One region of the Nitrogeniibacter aestuarii genome, then DNA from elsewhere that is predicted to be linked to it. Evidence: riboswitches for the same ligand, from Rfam matches in the RefSeq annotation. Region 1 holds a riboswitch; each other region holds the start of a gene.
What was found. Region 1 has a riboswitch for cobalamin ahead of J0W34_RS13915 (cobaltochelatase subunit CobN). Riboswitches for the same ligand answer to the same signal wherever they lie in the genome.
Positions count from the first base shown of each region.

Region 2: linked by a shared signal. The riboswitch ahead of J0W34_RS08260 (energy-coupling factor ABC transporter permease) and the one ahead of J0W34_RS13915 (cobaltochelatase subunit CobN) in region 1 are both predicted to bind cobalamin.
Region 3: linked by a shared signal. The riboswitch ahead of bluB (5,6-dimethylbenzimidazole synthase) and the one ahead of J0W34_RS13915 (cobaltochelatase subunit CobN) in region 1 are both predicted to bind cobalamin.

Region 1 covers NZ_CP071321.1:2,988,015-2,995,748, reverse strand. Annotated here, with positions in the region: gene J0W34_RS13925 (DUF2149 domain-containing protein) at 1-188, opposite strand, end outside; gene J0W34_RS13920 (MotA/TolQ/ExbB proton channel family protein) at 181-633, opposite strand; gene J0W34_RS13915 (cobaltochelatase subunit CobN) at 652-5,055, opposite strand; cobalamin riboswitch at 5,165-5,416, opposite strand; gene J0W34_RS13910 (tautomerase family protein) at 5,478-5,681, opposite strand; gene J0W34_RS13905 (hypothetical protein) at 5,713-5,913, opposite strand; gene J0W34_RS13900 (carboxymuconolactone decarboxylase family protein) at 5,988-6,545, opposite strand; gene J0W34_RS13895 (TetR/AcrR family transcriptional regulator) at 6,691-7,293, shown strand; gene J0W34_RS13890 (hypothetical protein) at 7,300-7,734, opposite strand, start outside.
Region 2 covers NZ_CP071321.1:1,772,393-1,780,126, forward strand. Annotated here, with positions in the region: gene J0W34_RS08240 (cobalt-precorrin-5B (C(1))-methyltransferase) at 1-820, opposite strand, end outside; gene J0W34_RS08245 (precorrin-8X methylmutase) at 829-1,506, opposite strand; gene J0W34_RS08250 (sirohydrochlorin chelatase) at 1,510-2,400, opposite strand; gene cobM (precorrin-4 C(11)-methyltransferase) at 2,397-3,191, opposite strand; gene J0W34_RS08260 (energy-coupling factor ABC transporter permease) at 3,188-3,817, opposite strand; cobalamin riboswitch at 4,132-4,332, opposite strand; gene J0W34_RS08265 (hypothetical protein) at 4,381-4,593, opposite strand; gene J0W34_RS08270 (DUF3592 domain-containing protein) at 4,609-5,070, opposite strand; gene J0W34_RS08275 (MauE/DoxX family redox-associated membrane protein) at 5,475-6,224, shown strand; gene J0W34_RS08280 (PEP-CTERM sorting domain-containing protein) at 6,318-6,911, opposite strand; gene urtE (urea ABC transporter ATP-binding subunit UrtE) at 7,045-7,734, opposite strand, start outside.
Region 3 covers NZ_CP071321.1:1,374,026-1,381,759, forward strand. Annotated here, with positions in the region: gene J0W34_RS06310 (MBOAT family O-acyltransferase) at 1-1,059, opposite strand, end outside; gene J0W34_RS06315 (DUF3422 family protein) at 1,143-2,432, opposite strand; gene J0W34_RS06320 (gamma-glutamylcyclotransferase family protein) at 2,507-2,917, opposite strand; gene fba (class II fructose-bisphosphate aldolase) at 2,981-4,045, opposite strand; gene bluB (5,6-dimethylbenzimidazole synthase) at 4,156-4,899, opposite strand; cobalamin riboswitch at 4,942-5,128, opposite strand; gene pyk (pyruvate kinase) at 5,174-6,619, opposite strand; gene J0W34_RS06340 (diguanylate cyclase domain-containing protein) at 6,703-7,734, opposite strand, start outside.

The DNA of each region.
Region 1 (7,734 bases):
AGCTCCTTGCCCAGGGTGATGTCACGCTGTTCGAGCTTGCCGAAGTGTTGCTGCAGATCCGGGCTGTAGGCGACCAGGGCGGCGATGAGTCCGCAGGCGAACACCAGAATGATGTCGACCAGGTTGGCCAGCGGGCCGAGCGGGTCTTCCTCGGTGTCGTAGAACGCGGAGTTGCGCCATTTATCCATGGCGTGCGTCCAGCTGCCCCAGGGCATGGTCGTACCAGCGGCGGCGCAGGCGCCCGAGGACGAAACCGATCATGCCGGCGAGCAGACCGATGACCGTGGTGTCGAAGGCGACCGTCATGGCGGTGGTGAGAATCTTGAGATTGCCGTCGCCCAGTGCGGCGAGCCCCGGCCCGAGCGGAATGAGTGTGCCCATGAGGCCGAGCATGGGCGCAAGACGGGTAATGAAATCCGCCCGCTCGATGCGACGCCGGCCGGCCTGCATGAGGGCGGCGCGGTCGCCCCGCTCGGTGAGCTTGCCGATGCCGCCGAAACGCTCGCCCAGGCTCACGCCCGCTTCGTACAGCGCCAGCCCGACAAAGAACAGCAGCGCCCAGACCACAGGTTCGAGCAACCAGGCAGTGATCTGGTGCATGAGGCCCAGGGAGATACCGGAAAACATGTTCATGGGGTCACTTCGCTTGGGTTATCGGGCGCGGCGGCCACGGGTGGCGCCGACGAGCAGCAGGAGGGCGGCGGCCACGGCCAGCCAGGGCAGGTAGTCTGGCGCATCTGGCTCGTCCGTCGGGCTGGACGTGTCGGCCTGCGATGCTTGCGATGCGGTCGGGTCGGGGTCGGCGGTCTCGAGGCGGACCTCCTGAATGTGTGCCGGCGCCTCGGCCGATTCGGCCGTGTCATCGAGCCGGCTCCTGGCCAGCACGGCGTCGAGCTGCGCGGCGCGTTCGGCACTGAGCTGTGCCTTGACCATGTCGTACATCGGGTGGTTGGCGTGGGTATGGCCGCTGCCCGGGTTGCCGTGCTCGATCAGGTTGGTGGCGAACTGCTCGGCCAGTTGCCTGCGGGTGGCCGCGTCTGCCGCCCAGAAGCCCTTGTCGATGGCCACCAGCATGACCGCGAGGATGTTCGTCTGCACGTAGCGGTTGTGGCCATCGGCGAGAAAACGGTCGAGGCCGAGGTCGTGTTTGTCGTCCACATAGACGGCCTTCACTTCTTCCCAGACGCGGTCGTCGATGATCTCCGGGCTGGTCACCTGCCAGCCCCACAGATACTCGATGAACTCGTTGCCCATGGTGCGGGCACCGGAATAGCCCTCGTCCATGAGCGGCTTGATCCACTGCGGGTTGAGGAAGCGGCCGCGCAACTCGCCGAGCAGGGCGTTGTGGAGGGGGTCGATGCGCGTGTCGCGTGCGTTGGCATGGTTGACGACCGCGCTCGCGGGCGGGGCGCCACGCTGATGTTCCACGGCCATGTTGAACCCGCCCAGATAATCGAAGGCATCGTTGTTGTCCATGAGTCCGTAGAGGTTGCTGGCGCGGCCCAGGTAGGTCTGGCTGATGCCCTGCAACTGGGTTTCGAACAGGGCCTGCGCGGGTACGCCGTCCAGCCCGGCGCCATAGGCGTGGCCCATGCGGCGGGTGAACACCTCGGCCAGCTCGGCGCGGTCCTGCCAGGCGCCGGAGCGCTCGACCATGCGGTTGACCCCGGCGCCGTACGCACCGGGGGCGATGCCGAAGACCCGCGCGCTGGCCTGGCGGCCGAGCTCGGCGGGTGTCAGCTCCGGCCGGGCCTGAAGCATCTTGCGCGCCTGATCCACCCAGTTGGCGGCCACCTGATTCCGTGCCAGTGGCTCGTCGCCGCCGCGCTGCCACTCACCCAGCGGGTTGAGCGCCTCGGCCAGCGCCAGACTGAGGGCCGGGTAGTCGTGCTCGATGGTGGCGCGGCTGGCGTCCAGGGCGGCCAGCGAGGCCTTGTCGAGGATGAGCATGTGCTGGCCGTAGAGATCGCGGAACAGACCTGAGGTGGTGAAGACCACGTCGTATCGCTTGGGTTGGCTGTCGTCCAGGGGCAGCCGCTCCAGCCCCTTGATGATGCCGCGGCTGTTCCACACCGGTTTGACGCCGAGCAGCTTGAGGCCGAAGGCGATCATGGTGCCTTCGTCCCGCACGGCGTCCGAGGCCCACAGGATGATACCCTGCTTGTTGGCCCCGACTTCTTCCGTATGCGCTGCGACGCCAGCCTTGCCGCTGAGTACGTCGTCGGCCAGCGCCGCCCCGGTCTCCCAGGCGAGTTTGGTGGGCAGCAGACTGCCGTCGAGGGCGAAGAAATTGCGTCCGGTCGGTAACGCTTCAGGCGTGCGGATGGGGTCGTTGCCCTTGCCGGGGGCGACGAAGCGGCCATCGAGCCCGGCCAGCAGCGCGGTCATCTCCGCGCCGGGTGATGCGGTCAGGTGTTGCCGCCACTGCGCGTGGGAGGCGCCATCCGCCGTGGCACCGTCGGCCATGGAGGCGAGCATGGTGTCGATGCCTTTGGGCGACCACGTGCGGCCGAACACATGCAGGCCGAGCGGCATGAAGTCTTCCTGCAGCTTGGTGAGGTAGTGTCCGACTTCATGCAGCAGCATCTCGTCGTCCGCCTCCTCGAAGCGCACGCCCCGAACTTTCAGCTCTTCGTCCATGCTCGCCTCGAGCTCGTCGCGCAGCCCGGCCGCGTCGATGCGCTCGCGCAGGGCAAGCACCGCCTTGCGCCGGGTCGGTGCATCCGTGGTGGCCTCGGCGCTTTCGATGAGCTGGCGAATCTCCAGCAGGTCGTCGTACAGCTCGGTGATGGCCAGTGGCGGCGTCAGGTGATCGACCATCACCGCCAGCCCGCGGCGCTTGGCCTGAATGCCTTCGCCGACGCCATCGACGATGTACGGGTAGATGCCCGGCAGATCGCCGGCGATCAGGCTGGGGTAGTCGTCTTCCGCCAGTCCGGCGCTGCGCTTGGGCAGGAATTCGTAGGTGGAATGGCGCCCGACGTGGATCAGTGCATCGGCTTTGAAGACCGATTTCAGATAGTGGTAGAAGCCCAGGTACTGGTGCGGTGGCGGGAAGGACATGTTGGCGTGCAGCAGTTCTTCATTGAGCTCCCAGCCGCGCGGCGGCTGAGGGCCGATGAAAACGTTGCCGAACTGCACGCCCGGGATGAGCTGCTTGCCTTGCCAGACCATCACTTTCCCCGGCGCCGGACCCCAGCCGCGAATCCCTTCGATCTGCATGTCGATGAGCGCGGTGGCGAGGGTGTCACCGGCGGGCCAGTCGGGCGTCTGGCGTTCGGCCAGTGCGTTCAGCGCGCTGTCGTAGGCGGCTTCGAGCTGACCGAGCAGATCGAGTGCACGGGCCCGGCCCTTGTGCCGGGCGCCGTCGATCGCGTGATGCAGATCGGCGATGGTGCTGTGCATGCGCTGGCGCAGGAGGTCGATCCGCGGGGCGCGTTCATGGGCGCTGTCGATGGCCGTGATCTCGACGGCCTGTGCGTGCATCAGGGCGCGAAGCGCGGCCACCGGGCCCTCGGTCATCTCGGCCTTGACATGGGCGGGCAGGGTCTCGAACCAGCGGCGGTAGGTGGGCGTGTCGAGCGAGGCCACATGCGGGGCCATCCCGGCCAGGGCATCGGCGTCTTCCGGCAGGTTGACACCCTGGGCCTGCAGCCGGTCGAGCAGCGCCTTGCCGTCGGCCGGCAACGTGCCCGTGGTGTAGCCCGCGGCCTTGAGCGCGCGCAGCATGTCCAGCAGGCTTTCGGGTACGTTCAGGTTGTCGGCGCCGATGTTGTGGCGGCCCGGTGGGTGGTTGTAATAGACGATGGCCACCCGCTTGTCGGCGTTGGGGCGGGTCTGCAGTATCATCCAGCGTTCGAGTCGGCGGGCCTGGCGTTCGACTTCGCCATCGATCACATGACTCATCGCCACGCTCGCACCCGTGCGCTCATCGAGCCGCTCGGGTTCGGAGACCGCCAGCACCTGTGGCTGGCTGATGCCCTGCAACTCGGGCATGGCCAGGCGGTAGTGCACCTTTTCGGCGGGCACGCCTTCGTTCGACAGACGCCATTCGGCCTCGGTGAGTTCGCGTTGGCGCAGGGCCTTGAGCACGGGCACGTCCAGTTGCGTCAGCAAGGCGGTGACGTCTTCGCGATGCTCGCCGCCACCGATCACGAAATCCTGCACGGCGACGACAGCCATCGCGCTTTTTGCCGTCGCCCTGAAGCGCGTCATGGTGTGAATGGCCTCCAGGCTCGGTTCGCCCCAGGCCGCCAGCACCGAAATGCATTGCCACGGCCGGCCGTCGCACAGGCGCTCGTGCAGCGCCCATTCGCCGGACAGATCGCCGGTGTCGTGATCGAGCAGCCACAGGGTGGGGCGTGCCGGGTCGGCCTGCCCGAGCAGTTCAGGCGCGCTCAGCCAGCGCGGGCCGTGATCGCCGTGGAGTGCATAGCGCACCGGCGGCACCGGTCTCACCGGTGCCTGTCGCTCGCCGCCGCTGGAGATCATGTTGAGCAAGCTGGCCGCATTGTCGGCAGATCGGTTGATCCAGTAGGCCCGGGCCTGCAGCCAGTGCGCGTACTGCGGGTACTGCGTCCTGGCGGCGGCGAGTGCTTCTGGCGAGAACAGCGCCATCTTTTCGTCGACAACCTGTGCCGGTAGCCCGCTTGCAAAGATGTTGCCGTAGCGGTCGTGCTGCAAGGGGAGCAGGCGACGGTCGCTGTGCAACACGAAGCGCAACTGGTCCTTCCGGTACTTGAGCGCGAGCAGTCGTTCGACGGACTCGCCAAACACCGCCAGCATCAGCACGGCATCGTGCCTGGCGACAAGCGCCTGAAGCTGTGCGTCGTCCATGCGGGCCAGTTGCGAGAGCGAGCGCACCTGAACGCCTTGGGCGGGGCGCGCGTCGAGCAACTGGTGTGCGCCGGCGACCACCGTGGCGGCCGAGCGGTCTGAGACGATGGCCAGTACGCCAAGATCGTCCGCGTGGGCCCGTGGCGCCAAGGAAAGCAGACACAGCGCCAGACACAGGCACTGCCAGAGGACGCCACACGAGCGCAACATCGAAGACATGAGAGACCATCCCGCCCGCGCGCACCCGCCCGGACATCATTGGGTTTTCGATGAAAGCCGCCGGGAAAGGGGATGGCACGATCGTGTCCACGGCGCCCCGCCTGGATGACTTTCTCCTGGGTCTCAGGCCGGTCTCCGGACTCACAGATCGTCGAATAGCCGGTGAAACACCGGTTCGACCGCCACCTTCGCCTTCCCACGTTTGAACGCAGTGGCTGCCGGGCCGGGGAGGCCGGGCGGAAGGGGCTGAATCTGCCTACCGTTGCGGGGGCAGTACGGGCATTGCTCGATGAGCGCACCCGTTTCCCGTTTCACTCGCACATGGCCGACACGCGCAAGCACCTGAAAACGCCGGCTAGCTTATCAAGCTGGCATGGGGAGTCAACGTCGGGCTCATGAGCGTGTGTTTGTGCGCGTGGGTGTCAACGCGTGTTCGCGCGGCGCATGGAGATGGATTCGCCGCCGATGCCCCAGTTGTCGGGGTCCACCTCGTCGATGACCACCATGGTGGTCGCGGGGTTCTTGTCCAGAACGCGCTGGAGCAGCTGGGTGACGCCGTCGATCAGTTCGGCTTTCTGTTCTGGCGTGGCGCCGTCGCGGGTGATCTTGATGTTGACGTAGGGCATGTGGATGACCTCCGGTGTGGACGAGTGGGGGTTAGCGATCGGTTTTGGCGCTCTGGGGGGCGTCGGGAGGCGGCGACCACCAGTAGGCACAGAAGGGGCTTGAACATTGACGGATCGGGCCGAAGCGCCCGCGCGCCACTTCCAGGGTCGTGGCGCCACATTCGGGGCAGGGGACGGGCTGCGCCGCCGGGATGGAAAACACGCGCGGGCGTGATGTGGTGTTGAGGCTCATGAGGGGCTCCTGCAGCAGAAAAAGGCCGGCGCCCGTAGGCAGTGAGCGCCGGCAACGGCGGTGACAATCGGGAATCAGGCGGCGATCCGGCCCTCGGCCATGGCAACGAATTCTTCGTTCACCAGCGTGCCGACGATGTGGTTCGTGTAGTTGGTCAGCACCTTGTTGGCGACGGCCAGGACGACATCGAAGACATGGGCGCGGGTGTAACCGGCGGCCATGAAGGTGCGGACCTCGGCCTCACTGACCCAGCCGCGCTCCTCGACCACTTTCTGGACGAAGTCGCGCAGGGCGTTCAGGCGTGCATCGGGCAGCGGCGTGAGGCCGACGATGGCATTGATGGTGGCTTCATCGACGCCGGCCATCTTGCCCATGCCGGTATGTGCGGTCTTGCAGTAGCCGCATCCATTGAGAACGCTGATGGTGAGCTGGACGATCTGCTGCTCCTGCGGGGTGAGGCTGCTCTTGTCGACCGCGCCGGCCAGGCTCAGCACGGCACCGAGTGCAGCAGGCGATTCGGCCAGGTAGGCCGCCAGATTGGGGATGAAGCCGTAGCGGGCTTTCACCTGCGCAAGAATGGCAGCGGATTCGGCGGGGGCGGTGGCTTCGGTGTGTTGAGTGAAAAGGCTCATGGGGTGCTCCAGTAGGTTGCATAGGGGGAAAAAGAAGCTCGGGAAGAAGCTTGTATTTGACCGGTCAGTCAACAAGCTAGCTTCAATTGACAGACCGGTCAACTGGCAATAGGCTTACACCCATGAAAACCCCACCGGAAAAGCCATGAGCGCCGCGCAAACACTGGATACCCGGGACCGACTGGTCCACACCGCCTCTGACCTGATCTGGGAGCGCAGCTTCCAGGCCACGGGCGTGGACGAAGTGTGTCAGCGTGCCGATGCCCGCAAGGGCAGCTTCTACTACTACTTCAAGTCGAAGACGGATCTGGCCGTGGCTGCCATCGAGTCATTCTGGGCCATGGCGCGAGCGCGTTTATTTGACGGCGTATTCGGCCAGGAAGGCAGCGGCCTGGTGCAACTGGAGGCCTTTGTTGACGGCATGATCGGCTTCCAGCGAGAGGTGGCCGACGCCAAGGGCGGCGTGCTGGGCTGCCCCTTCGGCAACCTGGGGCAGGAGATGGCGCGGCAGGACGAACACATCCGCACCACGCTCGACGCCATCTTTGCCGAGCAGCGGGCTTATCTTGAACAGACGCTCGATCGGGCGGTCGCGCAGGGGGAAATCCCGGAGGGCGACAACGCACGTCGTGCCGAGAACATTCTGGCGCTCATGCAGGGCGCCATGCTCATGACCAAGGTGTCGAACGACCTGGGTGCGTTTGAGCGGGCGCGGGGGGCCGTGCTGGCGATTGCCCGGGGGGCTTGAGTCAGCTCAAGCGTTTGAGGGCTGTCCCCACGAAGCGGGTCTGGGTGACCAGCCCTCATCGGGTCGGGCGTCGAACATCAGCCGGACCGCTTCTCCGAGATCAAGATCGAAATGCGCCAACGCAGCGGCGTGCCCACTGTCTGCCATCGTCGCTTCGTTCGCAAAGGCGGCGAAGGCGTCCCAGTCTTGCGAGAGTTGTGCCGTCAGGAGTTGTCCCAGGTCGTAGGCGAGCCGGTTCTCTTCTCCCGAAGCGTGAAACGCCTGGCCGGACCAGAAATCCTGAATCGTCTCAGGTGACCAGTACGCTGCATGCATCGCGTGAAATTCTGCGGGCGTGAATTCGGCGGGTGTCGGTGTGAGGCGTCTTTCAGAATTCACCGCCAGCCCTTCGTTGAGCCAGGCCGGAATGGGAAGATGCGTCACTTGCGCATGGGTCAGCTC
Region 2 (7,734 bases), 1.2 Mb from region 1:
CGACCATGGCACCGACGATGATGTGGCGCATGCCCTGGCGTACCGCCGCGGTGAAGGCGGCCTTGACGAAGTCGCCCATCTGCACGAAACACACCTCGCCCAGTGCCGGAAAACTGCGCATGGCGCATTTCTCGGTGCGCCCGCCGGTAGTGAACACCACGGTGTCCTGACCCTGATTGGCGGCGACCTCGACCGCTTGGATCACACTGGCGCGGAAGGCCGCGGTGGAGTAGGGGCGCACGATCCCGGTGGTGCCGAGAATGGAGATGCCGCCCAGGATGCCGAGGCGGGCATTGAGGGTTTTCTTCGCCATCTCCTGGCCGCCGGGCACTGAGATGGTCACTTCCAGGCTGTCGCCCCGGGCCAGCAAGGGCGCGCCGGCGAGGCTGACGTTCTCGATGATGTTGCGTCGGGGCACCGGATTGATGGCCGGCCCGCCCACGGTCAGGCCGAGCCCGTCGAGGGTGACCGTGCCGACGCCGTCGCCGCCCTTGAGATCGACGCGCCCGGCGCCATCGGGCATGCGCCTGACCACGGCCGTCAGATGCGCTCCGTTCGTGGCATCGGGATCATCGCCCGCGTCCTTGATGCTCACGGCACCGGCCTGATCCTGGCCCACCCAGCCATTGGTGATGGCAAAACGCACCCGGGTGGTGTTGGGCAAGGTGGCTTCGACCATCTCGGGCACGCGGCCGAGCACCAGCCCCAGGGTGGCGGCGGTGGCGGCCGCGGCGGCGTTGGCACCGGTGGAATATCCCGTGCGCTGACCGCGATTGCGTCGCGCATCGCCTTTACGGACTTTTTCCGGTGTGGCTGCCACGGTGCCTGTCACGTGCGGGTCGCGGCTTGACGCGCTTCGGCCAGTGCCAGCAGGGCGTGGAGGGCCGCGACCACCAGGGTGGACCCGCCTTTGCGTCCGTCGATGACGATCCAGGGCACCGAATCGATCTGCGTCATCAGCGCCTTCGACTCGGCCGCGGACACGAAACCGACCGGCATGCCGACGACCAGGGCCGGGCGTACGCCCTCTTCACGAATCAGGCGGACCACCTCGATCAGTGCCGTGGGGGCATTGCCGATACCCACGATGGCGCCGTCGAGCAGCCCCCGGCGATGAGCCTTGCGCATGGCCTGGACGGCGCGCGTGGTGCCCTCGGCGCGGGCCTGTTCGATCACGTCCGCATCGGAGATGAACTGGTGGGTGTCGAGTCCGAAATGTGCCAGGCGCGATGGCGACAGGCCGACGCAGATCATCTCCACATCGGCAACGATGCGGCTATGGCCGCCGTTGATGGCCCGCAGGGCCGCGTCGATCGCGTCCGGATGAAAGCGGGTGAGGCCGTTGAACTCGAAATCCGCGTTGGCGTGGATCATGCGGCGCACGACCGGCCATTGCTCGGGGGGGTAGGCATGGGGGCCGACCTCGGCATCGATGATGGCGAAGGAGTCGTGCTCGATGGCCCGACCGGCAGCCGTGAGCTGTTCGGTGACGATGTTGGTCTGCATGATTCAGGCGTGATTGACGTGGGCGTGCACGTGCATGTGTCCGTGGCTCGCGGGGAGGTGTGTATGGCTGTGATCGTGCAGGTGCTCGGCCTCGGCCGCGCGGCGGTACTTGCAGCCATCGCATTCGAGCAAGCCCTGGTCACCGCCCAGGTCACGCACGCGCTGATCGACCAGTGCGAAGATGCCCTCGTCGAACCCGAAGTGGGTGCCAAGGGCAATGCTCAGTTGCGGGTACTGGTGGCGAAGCCGCGCCACCTGGGCCTGGATGCGGTCCATCAGCACGCCGGTGAACAGGTACACCGGCAGCACGCACACCTGGGTCATGCCCAGCCGTACCTGACGCTGCACCACGGTTTCGAGCCGTGGCCAGGTGATGCTGGTGAAGGCCAGATCCACGAGTTCATGGTCGCTGTCCTCGAACATCCAGCGTGCCATCTTGGCCAGCTCCCCATTGGCCCCCGCGTCTGACGAGCCCCGACCGAGCAGGACCACGCCGGTGGTTTTGGGATCGGGATGATCGAGTTGTGCCATCTGGGCGGCCAGTTGGGCCTTGAGCACCGAGAGCACCGCCGGGCCCATGCCCAGATGCCGGGCGCACTCGAAGCGCACATGGGGGTGTCGCTTGCGCGCACGCGCGATGGCCGCGGGCAGCTCCATCTTCACGTGGCCGGCGGCATTGAGGATGAACGGCAGAACGATCACGCGCTGGACGCTGTCGGCCGCCCGGTCGAGCCCGTCATCGAGCAGGATATCGGCGTGCTCGATGAAGCAGATGACAATGCGCCAGTGCGGCTGGCGGGCACGCCATTGTTCGGCAAAGTGTTCGATCTGCGCATTGCCGGCGGGATTGCGCGACCCATGGCCCACGAGCAGGATGGTGGTGTCGTTGTTCATTGTTGAATCTCCCTCGTCCGCGCGCGGCGGAAACGATGGCTGAAATCGGGGTCGTAGAGCTTGCTGCGGGCGATGTCGGGCCAGTGCCGCGCCCCCAGCGCCGGGCTGGCAATGACCATGGCCTGATGGTCGATCCCCTCGGCGCGGCAGCGCTCGGCGATGTCGGCAAGGGTCCCGCGCACCACCGTCTCGCGGCCCGGCCAGCTGGCCTTGTGCACGACCACCATCGGTGCCTCTTCGGCCCAGCCGGCAGTGCGCAGATCGCGCTGGATCTGATCGAGCAGGGTGATGGACAGGAAGAGGCACAGCGTACAGTGATGGGCCGCCAGTTCGGCCAGGGATTCGCCCTCAGGCATGGGCGTGCGCCCGGCCACCCGGGTGAGAATCACCGTTTGCGTCACTTCGGGCAGGGTCAGCGTTTCACCGGCGGCGGCGGCCGAGGCCATCGCCGAGGAGACGCCGGGTACCACTGCCCAGGGAACGCCGGCCGCATCGAGCGGGCGGCTTATCTCGGTGAGAGCCCCGTACAGACCGGGGTCGCCGGTCTGCAGACGAACCACCGTTTCATGGCACGAGGCCGCGTCGATAAGCCAGGTGCAGATGGCGTCCAGCGTCATCCCTTTGGAATCGCGAATCTCGCAGCCATCGGGCGTCCAGCGGGTCGCCGCCCGGTCAACGAGCGAGCCGGCATAGAGTACTGCGCCAGCGCGCTCGAGCAACGAGCGTCCGCGCACGGTGATCAACTCGGGGTCGCCCGGCCCGGCCCCCACAAACCAGACCGTCCCGCTCATGAGCGCCGGGCCACGTCGAAGCACATGCGCACTGCCGGATGATCGGCATGGCGGCGCAGCAGATTGACGGTGATGTAGGTGACCAGCGGTTCGATGGCGACAATGGCGAGGTACGAGGCGGTGAAGCTCGCCCATGCGCCCAGCGGGACAGCCACCTCGGCCATGGACAGCCAGAAGCCGACCATCAGGGTGACCCCGGCGTAGTAGGTAGCGTCGAGCTTGAGGATGGTGCGCACGTCGAGGCGGGCGAGGGCGCTGCCGAAGAGGCGATGGACGACCATCAGCGGCACGACGAGCGACAAGGTGTTGACCCCCAGATGCACCAGATCCGCGGGTTCGAAGAGCAGGCCCTGGGCCAGCAGGCCGAACCCGAAGCCCAGTGCAGTGGGTGCAAACCCCAGCGTGAGATAGATGGGTATGGCGCCGACGAAATGCAGCTCCGACGCGCCCACGGGTAAATGAAAGGCCTGCATGAAGAGGGTGAAGAAGCAGGTTGCCAGCAGGGTGCGTAGCAGCAGCGCAGGGCGCAGCAAGGCGTTGCGCAGGGGAAGGGCGAGAACGCCGGCGGCCACGACGGATGCAACGACGGTTTTGGTGTGGGCGAGCATGCCCGGTTCGATGTGCATGATGAGTCCTTGAGTGGATGAAACGACGCGGACCGGGCGCGTTCAGCGACCGGTCCGTGGGGAAAGGCAGGGGCGTGCGCACGCCGCGACGGGCCTGATCGCAGGAGGCGATGGGCGACGACGATGTGAGGCGTTCGTGAGAACGAGGGAAAAGCGTTGCAGGTCGCGAAAGGCGACCGGGCGGATTGACGGCATGGCGTACTCCGCGTGCTCACCCGCACGCACAGTTCAAAATCACGACATGCTTATGGAATACGGGCGGGCGGAAGCCGGAAAGGAGTGCCGGTCGCCTGCTCGCATTGCCCGCCGCAATGTCGCACCGATGCTGTCAGGCCGGTCTCCGGACTTGCGAGTGGAGCAGATGCTCGGGCTTCGCGCCTTCCCATGCCATGGGCACAGTGGCTTATCGCGAAGCTTTCACTCGCTTACCGTTGCGGGGGCAGTGTCGGACTTTCACCGACTTCCCGTTTCACTCGGCAGAACTTATGCCAAGCACCTGAAAGCGAGGCGCCATTATGCCAGTTGGCTGGAGAATGGCAAGCGGTGTCTTGTGTGCAACGCGTTCAGGCCATGCTCGGCAGGAAGGAGATATCCATGTGATGTTTGCGCGGGTCGTCGCGGTTGACAAGCACCGTGACCGTCTCGTGACCGGCCAGATATTCGCTGGGATCGAACCACAGGTTCTCGCTCAGGAAAATGTGAATCCGCTGGGTGGCGGGGTCTTTCCACTGGGCGCTGATCCTGAACGGATGACGGCCGTTAGCCTCCAGCGCCATGTTGCGTTCGACTTGCTAGAAACGTGCCTTCACCGCGACCCCGTGCTTTTCCAGCCACGCCTTGCGATTGTTCCGGAGCAGGCCGTAAACGATCATGCCGCCGCCGATGAGGAAGAATACAGCACCGAGAATGCCGGTGATGAGTGCGCCTCCCCACAGGGTCATGAATCCGCTGATTCGCGCATCTACCGGGCGATCCGCCGGGTAGATGACGTCGACCTCCTCGCCGACCTCGTAGGCAGGCGGGTTGGCACTGGTGCTGGAGGTGAACTCGACCACGCGCTCCTCGGGTGTTTCGAATCTCACCCGTGGGGCATAGGTGCCTTCGCCCGACCGCAGCAGATCGATCACCGTGCCGGTGCCGTGTTCGCCCTCACTGACAAAGATGCGCGTGTCCTGATACAGGTACGCGCTGAGCGCCAGCACCAGAGCGCCGACCAGAGTGAATACGAATTTGACGATCTTGATGACTTGCATCTTTCCGGCTCCGTGAAGGGTGGCTGTAACAGGGGTCGAATTATGCCATTGTCCTTATATGTTGCTGCGATGGCGACACGCCTGGTCACAATCGGCGGCGAGACGCGACGCGGGCGATGCATTGATTTGTGCCGCGCCCTGGCAGACGGAAGCTCATCCGCCAACCTGCTCGGGATCGGACGAAGCCGCACTTTCTCAGGGGCGTCCGGGCGCATATAGAGGGCGCCATGCTCGTGCCCACCCCGAATCGACCGAGCATTCCGACAACCTCTGACGGGCTTTTCCTACAGCCAGGCAGGGCGCCTCTTGTCATCATGTTTGTGAACCAATCAAGTAATGCGGCGCCACCAGTGGCTCACGGCAAGACGGGCCCGCGCGGCATCGCATGCATGAAGGAGGCTTTCATGACCACCGCTGTCCTCTATCGAATGGCGACCGACGAGCACCTGTGCCCGTTCGGCCTCAAATCCAAGGCCTTGCTTGAACGCGAAGGCTTCGAGGTTGAAGACCACCTGCTGACATCTCGCGACGAGACCGAGGCCTTCAAGGCGGAGCACGATGTCAAGACGACACCTCAGACCTTCATCCGCGGCGAGCGGGTGGGTGGATACGACGCTCTTCGAGAGCGCTTCGGCCTGACCACGAAACGTGATGACGGTACGACTTACACCCCGGTCATCGCCGTGTTTGCCACTGCCGCCCTGGGCGCCATGGCCTTGCAGTTCGGGCATGCAAGCGGCTTTTTCCCGATCATGTGGATCGTGCAGTTCGTGGCCTTGTCGATGCTGATTCTGTCAGTGCTGAAACTGCGCGATCTGGAGTCGTTTTCCAACCAGTTTCTCGGCTACGACCAGTTGGCGCGCCGCTGGGTGCCATACGCCTATGTCTACCCATTTGCGGAGGCCGCAGTGGCGATCGGCATGCTGGCTTGGCCGACCATGGGCGTGTTGATGGTCCCGGTCGCTCTGACCGCCATCTTCATCGGGGGCGAGGGGGCGTACTCGGTCTACCGGGCGGTGTACATCGAGAAGCGGGAACTCAAGTGCGCCTGCGTGGGTGGCGACAGCAACGTGCCGCTCGGCGCCGTGTCCCTGAGCGAAAACCTGGCGATGCTGGGAATGGGTCTGTGGATGCTGTTCGGTGGGCTCATTTGAATACGGATGGCCAACGCAGAAAAAAGCGCCCACTCGGGCGCTTTTTTTACGTGATGCCGATGCTCAGACGCGCCGACGCGCGCAAGGCCCGCGCTATTGCTTTGGGTATTGTTTCTTTCTGGCCACGGCGCCGAGCAGCCCGAGGCCGGTGAGCATCATTGCAACGCTGCTGGCTTCGGGGACCGCCGAGACACCAGTCACGGCGATCTCGCCAATACCGTACTGACCATCGCCGCCCGAAGCGGTCAATCTGAGTTCGCGATAGGCCGGCGCATTGAAGAGTGGGAAGGTGTAGCCCGACACCATGCCATCGTTGGCCGCATTACTCGCGGGGAAGCTGGCCAACAGATCCCAGGCTTGACCATCGGCGCTGGCATAGAGGGCATAGTCGTCGTTGCTGTCGTGAAAAAGACCGATGTTGCCGAGCTGGTAAAGGCCGGGGAGCGTGAAGTGGATCTCGGCCGAACTGTCGGTCCACCACGTCTGGCTTTGCCAACTGCTCCCCGGGTCCGGCTTGACGCCATCGGTGATGGCGTCGAGGCCATTGACGGATGAAGGGGCTGTCACGGACTCAAACGTGACGATGTCCTCAGTGATTGGCCAGGGGTCGAAGATGACATTGGTGACGACAACTGCATGCGCGGACAGGCTGAACAGGGAGGTGGCGGCGAGAAGGGCGAGGCGCATCGGAGGCTCCGGCGGAGGGTAAAGCGAGAAGCATATTCATTCGCATGGAATATGCAACAGGGGTGTTCGCGCCTTTGCGCTGGAAGCGCGTTTTTATTTTGTAAGCGACCATCTCCGCCGTGATCCCGAGCACTCACACCGACAGCGCGTCTTTCACCCCATGCGCCTGCATTTCGTCACCACGGCCGCGCATGATGATCTCGCCGCGCTCCATGAGCAGGTAGTGATCCGCCAGCGATTCGGCAAAGTCGTAGTACTGCTCGACCAGCAAAATCGCCATCTCGCCGGTTTCGGCCAGGGTGCGGATGGCGCGCTCGATGTCCTTGATGATCGAGGGCTGGATGCCTTCGGTGGGCTCGTCCAGGATCAGCAGGCGCGGGCCCATGGCCAGGGCGCGGCCGATGGCCAGCTGCTGTTGCTGGCCGCCGGAGAGATCGCCGCCGCGACGGCGCATCATCTTGAGCAGCACCGGGAACATCTCGAAGATGCGATCCGGCAGTTTGGCGGAGGCGGGGCAGGTGGCCAGGCCCATCTGCAGGTTCTCTTCCACGGTCAGGCGCGGGAAGATCTCGCGACCTTGCGGGACGAAACCGATCCCGGCTTTGACCCGGCCGTAGGAGGGCGCCTTGGTGATGTCGTGCGTCTTGCCATCGACCTCGAAGGTGATCGAGCCGGTCTTGCTCGGGACCAGGCCCATCAGCGTCTTGAGCAACGTGGTCTTGCCCACGCCGTTACGCCCGAGCAGGGTCGTGACCTTGCCCATGGGTACGTCGAAGCTCAGGTTGCGCAGGATGTGACTGCCGCCGTAGTACTGGTTGAGGTT
Region 3 (7,734 bases), 1.6 Mb from region 1:
GATGGCACTGAAGGCGTGATTGATGGCCAGATAGAGTCCGTGCAGCCCACCCCACACCACGAAGGTCCAGGCCGCGCCATGCCACAGGCCGCCCAGCAGCATGGTGATGAACAGATTCACATAGCGCCTTGACGGTCCTTTGCGGTTGCCGCCCAGCGGAATGTACAGGTAGTCACGCAGGAAGTTCGACAGGCTGATGTGCCAGCGGCGCCAGAATTCAGAGATGGACCGGGCCTTGTAGGGCGAGTCGAAATTGAACGGCAGGCGGATATTGAGCATCCATGACAGTCCGATCGCCATGTCGGAATAGCCGGAGAAATCGAAATAGAGCTGGAAGGTGTAGGCCAGTGCCGCCATCCACGCCTCGAGCGTGTCGGGCGTGGCGCCTTGCTGGACGGCATTGAACACCTCGTCGGCATAGGGCGCGATACCGTCGGCAAGCACGACTTTCTTGAACAGGCCGATCATGAAGATGATCAAGCCCCCGACGAAGTTGCCGCTGTTGAAGCGGTGAGTCGAGGTGTCCCTGAACTGCGGCATCATCTGGGCATGATGAAGCACCGGGCCGGCGACCAGGTGGGGAAAATAGGTGACGAACAGCCCGTAGTGGGAGAAAGCATATTCGCGCGTGCCCTTCTGGTAGGCGTCGGCGAGGAACGCGATCTGCGTGAAGGTGAAGAACGAGATGCCGATGGGCAGTTCGATGTGAACCGGCGGCCAGTCTGCGCCCAGCAGCGCGGCCATGCTGGCGACCAGGAAGCCCGCGTACTTGTAGTAGGCCAGCAGCGCCAGGTTGACGGTGACCCCGGTGATCAGCCAGGTTTTACCCCCGGCGGTGCCAGCGCCGTGCGTGGCGATTCTGAGGCCGACCCAGTAGTTCCAGACGATGGAGCCGAGCAGCAGAACCACGTACTCGGGCATCCAGTAGCCGTAAAAGAACACCGACGCGGCGAATAACCAGGCTGCACCCCAGCGACGACACTTGGCCGGCAGCAGAAAGTAGACGCCGACGACGACCGGAAGGTAGAGAAACGCAAAGGCTGCGCTGGTAAAAAGCATCGGACGTCAGCGTGAAAAGATGAAGCCGGGAATATCCCAAGTGCAAGGGGCTTCGTCAATGAAGCGAATCACGCCCCCAAGTGTTATTCGTGCGCCTCAGCGGCGGCAATTTTCTTTTTCATTCGCCTCAGCCCCAGCGCAACCATCAGCGCGATCACCGGAATCGAGATGGCCGTGATGACGTCGGGGGTCAATGGCTTGATGAGAGGTTTTGCGCCCTTGGAGAGGTAATTGACCAGTTGGGACGCGTAATAGGTGATGGCGACGACGGACAGGCCTTCGACTGTTTCCTGCAGGCGTAGCTGGAGCTTGGCGCGCTTGTTCATCTGGGTCAGCACGCCCTGGTTCTGCTGCTGCAGCTCGATATCCACCCGGGTTCGCAGCAGCTGGCTGTTACGGGCAATGCGGGCGGAGAGGTCTTCCTGTCGGCGCGCGATGGCGGCGCAGGTGTTGAGCGCAGGGGCCAGGCGTCGTTCGATGAAATCGGCAATGTTCGGAAAGCCGGGCACGCGCACTTCGCGCAGCTCGGCGGTGCGTTGCTTGACCAGGCCGTGGTAGGCCGCGGCCGCGCCGAAGCGGAAGGTGGTCCGCGCCACCGATTGTTCCACCGTGGCGGACAGGCGCGTCAGGCGGGTGAGGATGTCGCGTTCGTCCTCGTGGGTCTCGGCCCGGCCCATGGCGTCCATGAGATCGGCCAGTTCATTCTCGGCCTCGGTCAGCAGCGGGCTGATGGCCTTGGCGACCGGAAAGGCCAGCAAGGCCATGGAACGGTAGGTTTCGATTTCGAGCAGGCGTTGCACATTCCGACCAGCCTGGCGGCGTTCCAGGTTCTCGTCGATGACGGTTATGCGTGAAAAACCGTCGTGGATCTTGAAGTCGGAGAACATCCAGCCGGCGTTGCCGGCGAAACGCGAGACCACACACATCTGCGACGGGTCCTTGAGCTCGGCGACCCGGGCCTCGGGCGGGTGGGTCTTTGCATCGAGGACGTGCAGGTGCGTGGCGACCAGCACCTGCCCCGGAATCGCCTTGCGCCACGCCGCAGGTACTGTCAGCAGCGCCGTGGTGTCCTCGGATTCGGCGGGGGCCACATCCCGGTAGAAGGTGTAGCTGGAGAACTCGTTGTGGCGCTCCCACTTGAGACGGAAATCGCCAGCGTCGATGATCACGTGCCCCTTGCCGGTGGGGGGCAGTGCAATGCCCAGCTGCTGCGCCAGTTGCTCCAGATGGTGATGTTCCGCATCACTGCTGCCATTGACGTGCACGAACGCCAGATAGCTGATACGTGTGGGGCCGTAGAGCGGTACGGAAGGGCGCGCGTGGACTTCGTCGTTGAGCGCCTGACGGAGCGGATGTTCTTCGAACAGCGACATGGCAAAGGTCAGTCGGGGCGGGGCACCTAATGTAACAGGCTGTCGAGGCGTCGAACAGACGGTGACGACCGGGGTTACAGCGGTGCGGGCGGGTGCCGCTGCAGGAACCGGGCCTTGCCTTCGGCGAGGAAATGCTCGAAATCCCAGTCGCCTGCTGCCAGACGCTCGCGCTGGTCGGGATGAAAGACGTAAACCCAGGCGCTTTCGATGCGACCGTCGCTCAACCTGACCTGAACGCGTTCGCGCAGATACTCGTCACCTTCGAAATGATCAAGCCGAGCCAGACCGTCATGAGGGACATCCAGATACAGCATGCCCGGCACGGATTTGCCTTCGGCCGGCTGGATGCCCGGGTAGTCGGTGCCGATGACCGGATGACGCGTATAGCCGGCCAGTTGAGCGGGCAGGGGGCTGAGCGTCAGGCCGGTGACCGCGGTGAAGATGTCCTCGCACATCAGCGAGCCGTAGGTGAAGCAGTGCGTCATGAGGCACTCCATGAAAAACGGCATCCCGAGAGATGCCGTTGTGATGTCTCATCAGGCGCTGTGTCAGCGCACGACCTGTTTGAGTTCGCCGGCCTTGTAACGGGCGGCGATCTTCTCGAGCGACACCGGCTTGATCTTGCTGGCCATGCCGGCGCAACCAAAGGCTTCGTAGCGGTCGATACACACCCGCTTGGCCGCTTCACGGGCCGGCTTGTTGAATTCGCGCGGGTCGAACTTGGAGGGGTTCTCGGCGAAGAACTTGCGCACGGCGCCGGTCATGGCCAGGCGGATATCCGTGTCGATGTTGATCTTGCGCACGCCGTACTTGATGCCCTGGACGATTTCCTCGACCGGCACGCCGTAGGTTTCCTTCATGTCGCCACCGTATTGGCGGATGATTTCGAGCAGATCCTGGGGCACGCTGGAGGAGCCGTGCATCACCAGGTGGGTGTTGGGGATGCGCTCGTGAATGGCCTTGATGCGCTCGATGGCGAGGATGTCGCCCGTGGGCTTGCGGGTGAACTTGTAGGCGCCGTGGCTGGTGCCGATGGCGATGGCCAGGGCGTCGCAGTCGGTCTGCTTGACGAAGTCGGCGGCCTGATCCGGGTCGGTGAGCAGGGCGCTGTGATCGAGTACGCCTTCGGCACCGATACCGTCTTCTTCGCCAGCCATGCCGGTTTCGAGCGAGCCCAGGCAGCCCAGTTCGGCTTCGACCGTCACGCCAATGCTGTGGGCCATCTCGACAACCTTGCGGCTCACATCGACGTTGTATTCGTAGGAGGATGGTGTCTTGCCGTCTTCCATGAGCGAGCCGTCCATCATCACCGAGGAGAAGCCGGAGCGCATGGCGGCCATGCACACCGCAGGCGACTGGCCGTGGTCCTGGTGCATTACCACCGGAATATTGGGGTAGGACTCGACCGCTGCATCGATCAGATGACGCAGGAAGGCTTCGCCGGCGTATTTGCGCGCACCGGCAGAGGCCTGCATGATCACCGGGCTGTCGGTTTCGGCGGCCGCTTCCATGATGGCCTGAACCTGCTCCAGGTTATTCACGTTGAAGGCGGGCAGGCCATAGCTGTTTTCGGCAGCATGGTCGAGCAGCTGGCGCATGGATACGAGCGGCATGACAGTCTCTCCAGATGATCTGTTGGGTTGTTCGTTGGGGTTGCGGTCGCAGTGCCGCAATGCAATCTTGGGATTTTAACGCGCTTGCATGAAAGTTGTGGTGCGACGCATCACAATGGAGGGCAACCATTTGTTGCCAGCGCCTGCGCAGCCCGCACCTCGGCGCGCAAGGCGTCGTCGCTGTCCTCACCCCCCCACTGGTCGAAGTGGATGAGATCCTCCAGGGGCAGTCGCTGTCGCCAGCCGGCTTTCTCCAGTTCGGGCTGGTCGAGAAAGTGGCTCACATGGCCGATGCACAGATAGGCGACCGGCATGATGCGCTCGGGCAGCTTGAGGATGTCGCGAATGGCGGCCTTGTGAAAGATGCTCACCCAGCCCACCCCCAATCCCTCGGCGCGGGCGGCCAGCCACAGGTTCTGCACGGCACACACGGTGCTGTAGAGGTCCATGGCTTTTTGATGGGTGCGGCCGAGAACGACCGGCCCGGCACGATCACGATCGCAGGTGATGCACAGATTGACCGGCGCCTCGAGAATGCCTTCGAGCCGCAGCGTTTTGTAGGCCTCGCGCTGAGCGCCTTCGAACATATCGGCAGCTTCGTGATTTGCCGTCAGGAAAGCGTCATGCACCTGCTGCTTGATGGCGTCGCGTCTGACCAGCACAAAGCTCCAGGGCTGCATGAAGCCCACCGAGGGCGCAAAATGCGCTGCGGTGAGAATGCGGGCGAGCAGGGCGTCGTCCACCGGGTCGGGGACGAACTGGCTGCGCACGTCGCGACGCGACAGCATGTTGCGATAGATGATGGCGCGTTCGGTCGCATCGAGTGCGGGCGCGCGAGGGCTGGACGCTTGCATGATTCCCCTTGATCAAGCGTGTGGGAAACAGCCGGGCCTTGCTGTTTCAGGTGCCTTCCGGCCGGTCTTCTGACTCGGGTTCATCCACCGGCGACGCCTTCCCTTGCGGTGGCATCGTGGTCGCCGGCGTCCCCCTCACAGCGTTGGGCACGTTGCGGAATCGGGCTCAGCCCTGCACCGCATTCCCGATTCTCCCGCCATGGCGGGCACCGGAAGGTCGATTAACGATTCGGGGCGCAGTCTAGCAAAACTGCAGCCCTCGGGTGGTATGCGTTCAGTCAGCGACGCCCGGTGCCGGGTGGTCGCCCACGCGCACGATCTTGAGCGTGTTGGTGCCGCCGCTCGAGCCGATGGGTTCGCCAATGGTCAGCACGATCAGGTCGCCATACTCCACCGCCCCCTGGTCGAGCAGGATCTGCTCGGCCTCCCAGAGCAGCACGTCGCGATCCTGATGGGTCTGCGACATGAGCAGCGGATAGACCTCCCGGTACAGCGTCATCTGGTTGCGGGCCGCTTTCTCCGGGGTGAGCGCGTAGATGGGCACGCCGGAATTGAGCCGGCTCATCCACAGCGCGGTGGAGCCGGTCTGGGTGAGCGATGCAATGGCCTTGACCTTGAGGTGGTACGCCGTCCAGATGGCCGCCATGGCAATTGACTGGTCGATGCGCGTGAAGGTGCGGGCGAGGAAGTCGCGCTCAAGCGTCACTTCGTTGGATTTCTCAGCCTCGAGGCACACCCGCGACATGGCCTCGATGGTCTCGACCGGGTAGTTGCCGGCGGCGGTTTCGGCGGAGAGCATGACCGCGTCGGTGCCGTCGAGCACGGCGTTGGCGACGTCGGAGACTTCGGCGCGCGTGGGCACCGGGCTGGTGATCATCGATTCCATCATCTGGGTGGCGGTGATGGTCAGCTTGTTCCGGTCGCGTGCGGCGCGCAGCATTTTTTTCTGCAAGGCGGGCACGGCCGCATCGCCGACTTCGACGGCCAGATCGCCACGCGCCACCATGATGCCGTCAGAGGCGTCAAGAATCTCGTCGAGGTTGGCGCAGGCTTCGACGCGCTCGATCTTCGCGATCAGCAGGGCTTTCCCGCCGGCGGCACGCAGTAGCTGACGTGCCATGTACATGTCCGCCGCACTCTTGGGGAACGAGACAGCGACAAAGTCCACACCGATCTTGGCCGCGGTGCGGATGTCGTCCATGTCCTTGGCCGTGAGTGCCGGCGCCGACAGACCACCGCCCTGGCGGTTGATCCCCTTGTTGTTGGACAGCAGACCGCCCACCTTGACCCGGCAATGGATGGCCGAGCCCAGCACCTTTTCGACACGCAGCTTGATGCGCCCGTCGTCGAGCAGCAGGATGTCACCGGGGCCCACATCGTTCGGCAGGTCGGGGTAGTCCAGACCGACGGTCTGGTTGTTGCCTTCCTTGCAACTGGCGTCGAGGACGAAATCTGCGCCTTCCTTGAGGGTGATCTTGCCCTCGGCAAATTTGCCGACGCGGATCTTGGGCCCTTGCAGGTCGGCCAGAATGCCGACCGGGCGACCGGCGCGTGCGCTGGCCTCGCGAATGGCTTCGGCGCGTGCGATGTGGTCTTCGGCCGTGCCGTGGGAAAAATTCATGCGGACCACATCGACGCCGGCATGAACCATCCGTTCAAGGACGGGCAGTTCAGACGAACTCGGGCCGAGGGTGGCAACGATCTTGGTGTGGCGAGCCATCAGGACTCCTCTCGATTTATTGTGATTTCTCTGGCTGCTCGCATTCTAGCGCGATGATGTGTCAGTGATGCGCACGCCGAGCGTCATTGCGACTGAGCGTCCTTGGGTATTGCGGAATTCGTCACCTGCGTGCGCCACAGGTTGCTGCCACTGCGCTTGGCTTCATACATGGCTCGATCTGCTGCGGCAATCAGGGCGTTGATGTCGTAACTGTCGGGCGTGTAATGTGCGACGCCGATGCTCACGCCCAGCGACTTTCCATTCACCGACATGGGGCCGACGCTGCGCACCGCGTCAACAATGCGCTCGCACACGCTGTCGATGGTCGATGCGCCCTGAAGGCCGGGGCACAGCAGAACGAACTCGTCGCCTCCGAGCCGTGCTGTCACATCCGATTGGCGGGCGATGCTCTGAAGGCGATCACCGAAGTTCTTCAGTACATGATCGCCGATCGGGTGGCCGAGGGTGTCATTGATGGGTTTGAAGCCGTCGAGGTCGAGCAGGAACAGGGCGCCGCACTCCGATTCGCGCTGAGCGCGGCTGAGGACCCGTTCCGCGGCTTCGAAAAACCCCTTGCGGTTGGTCAGGCCAGTGAGCGCGTCGTGGCGAGCGAGTTGCTGCCAATGCTCTTTTTCGTTCTCCATCTCTTTGTGGCGGCGGGTCAGGCCGATGACGATGGCGATGAAATTACCCAGTGCGAGCAGGAACGCGAGCGTCTGGATGACGCGAAGCTGCTCGGTCCGTTGGACGGAATCGTGCTCCAGGCGGGAGGTCAGCCGGTTCATCAGCTGGAGGATTTCAACGTTGGTGCTGACCATGTAGGTGGCGGCTGGTGCCCACACAGCGTCCGTCTTCGCGTGATCCACCAATTGCACGGTGAGCGGCTTGAGCAGGCGGCGGGCTTCGGCGATGTACTCGCTGGCGGCGCCGTCGACGGCATGCAATTGCACCGTCTTGCCGTCGCCGCCAAGTGTCTGGCCACCGTGAGCGAAGGCTTCAAGTGTCTGATTGAACAGGGAGTAAGCCGAAATGAACTCTTCGGCGGCGAGGTCGGCATGCTCGGGGGCGCTGGAGTTTGCGGCCAGCAAGAGTGATTTGGTCATGCGCTGGGAGAG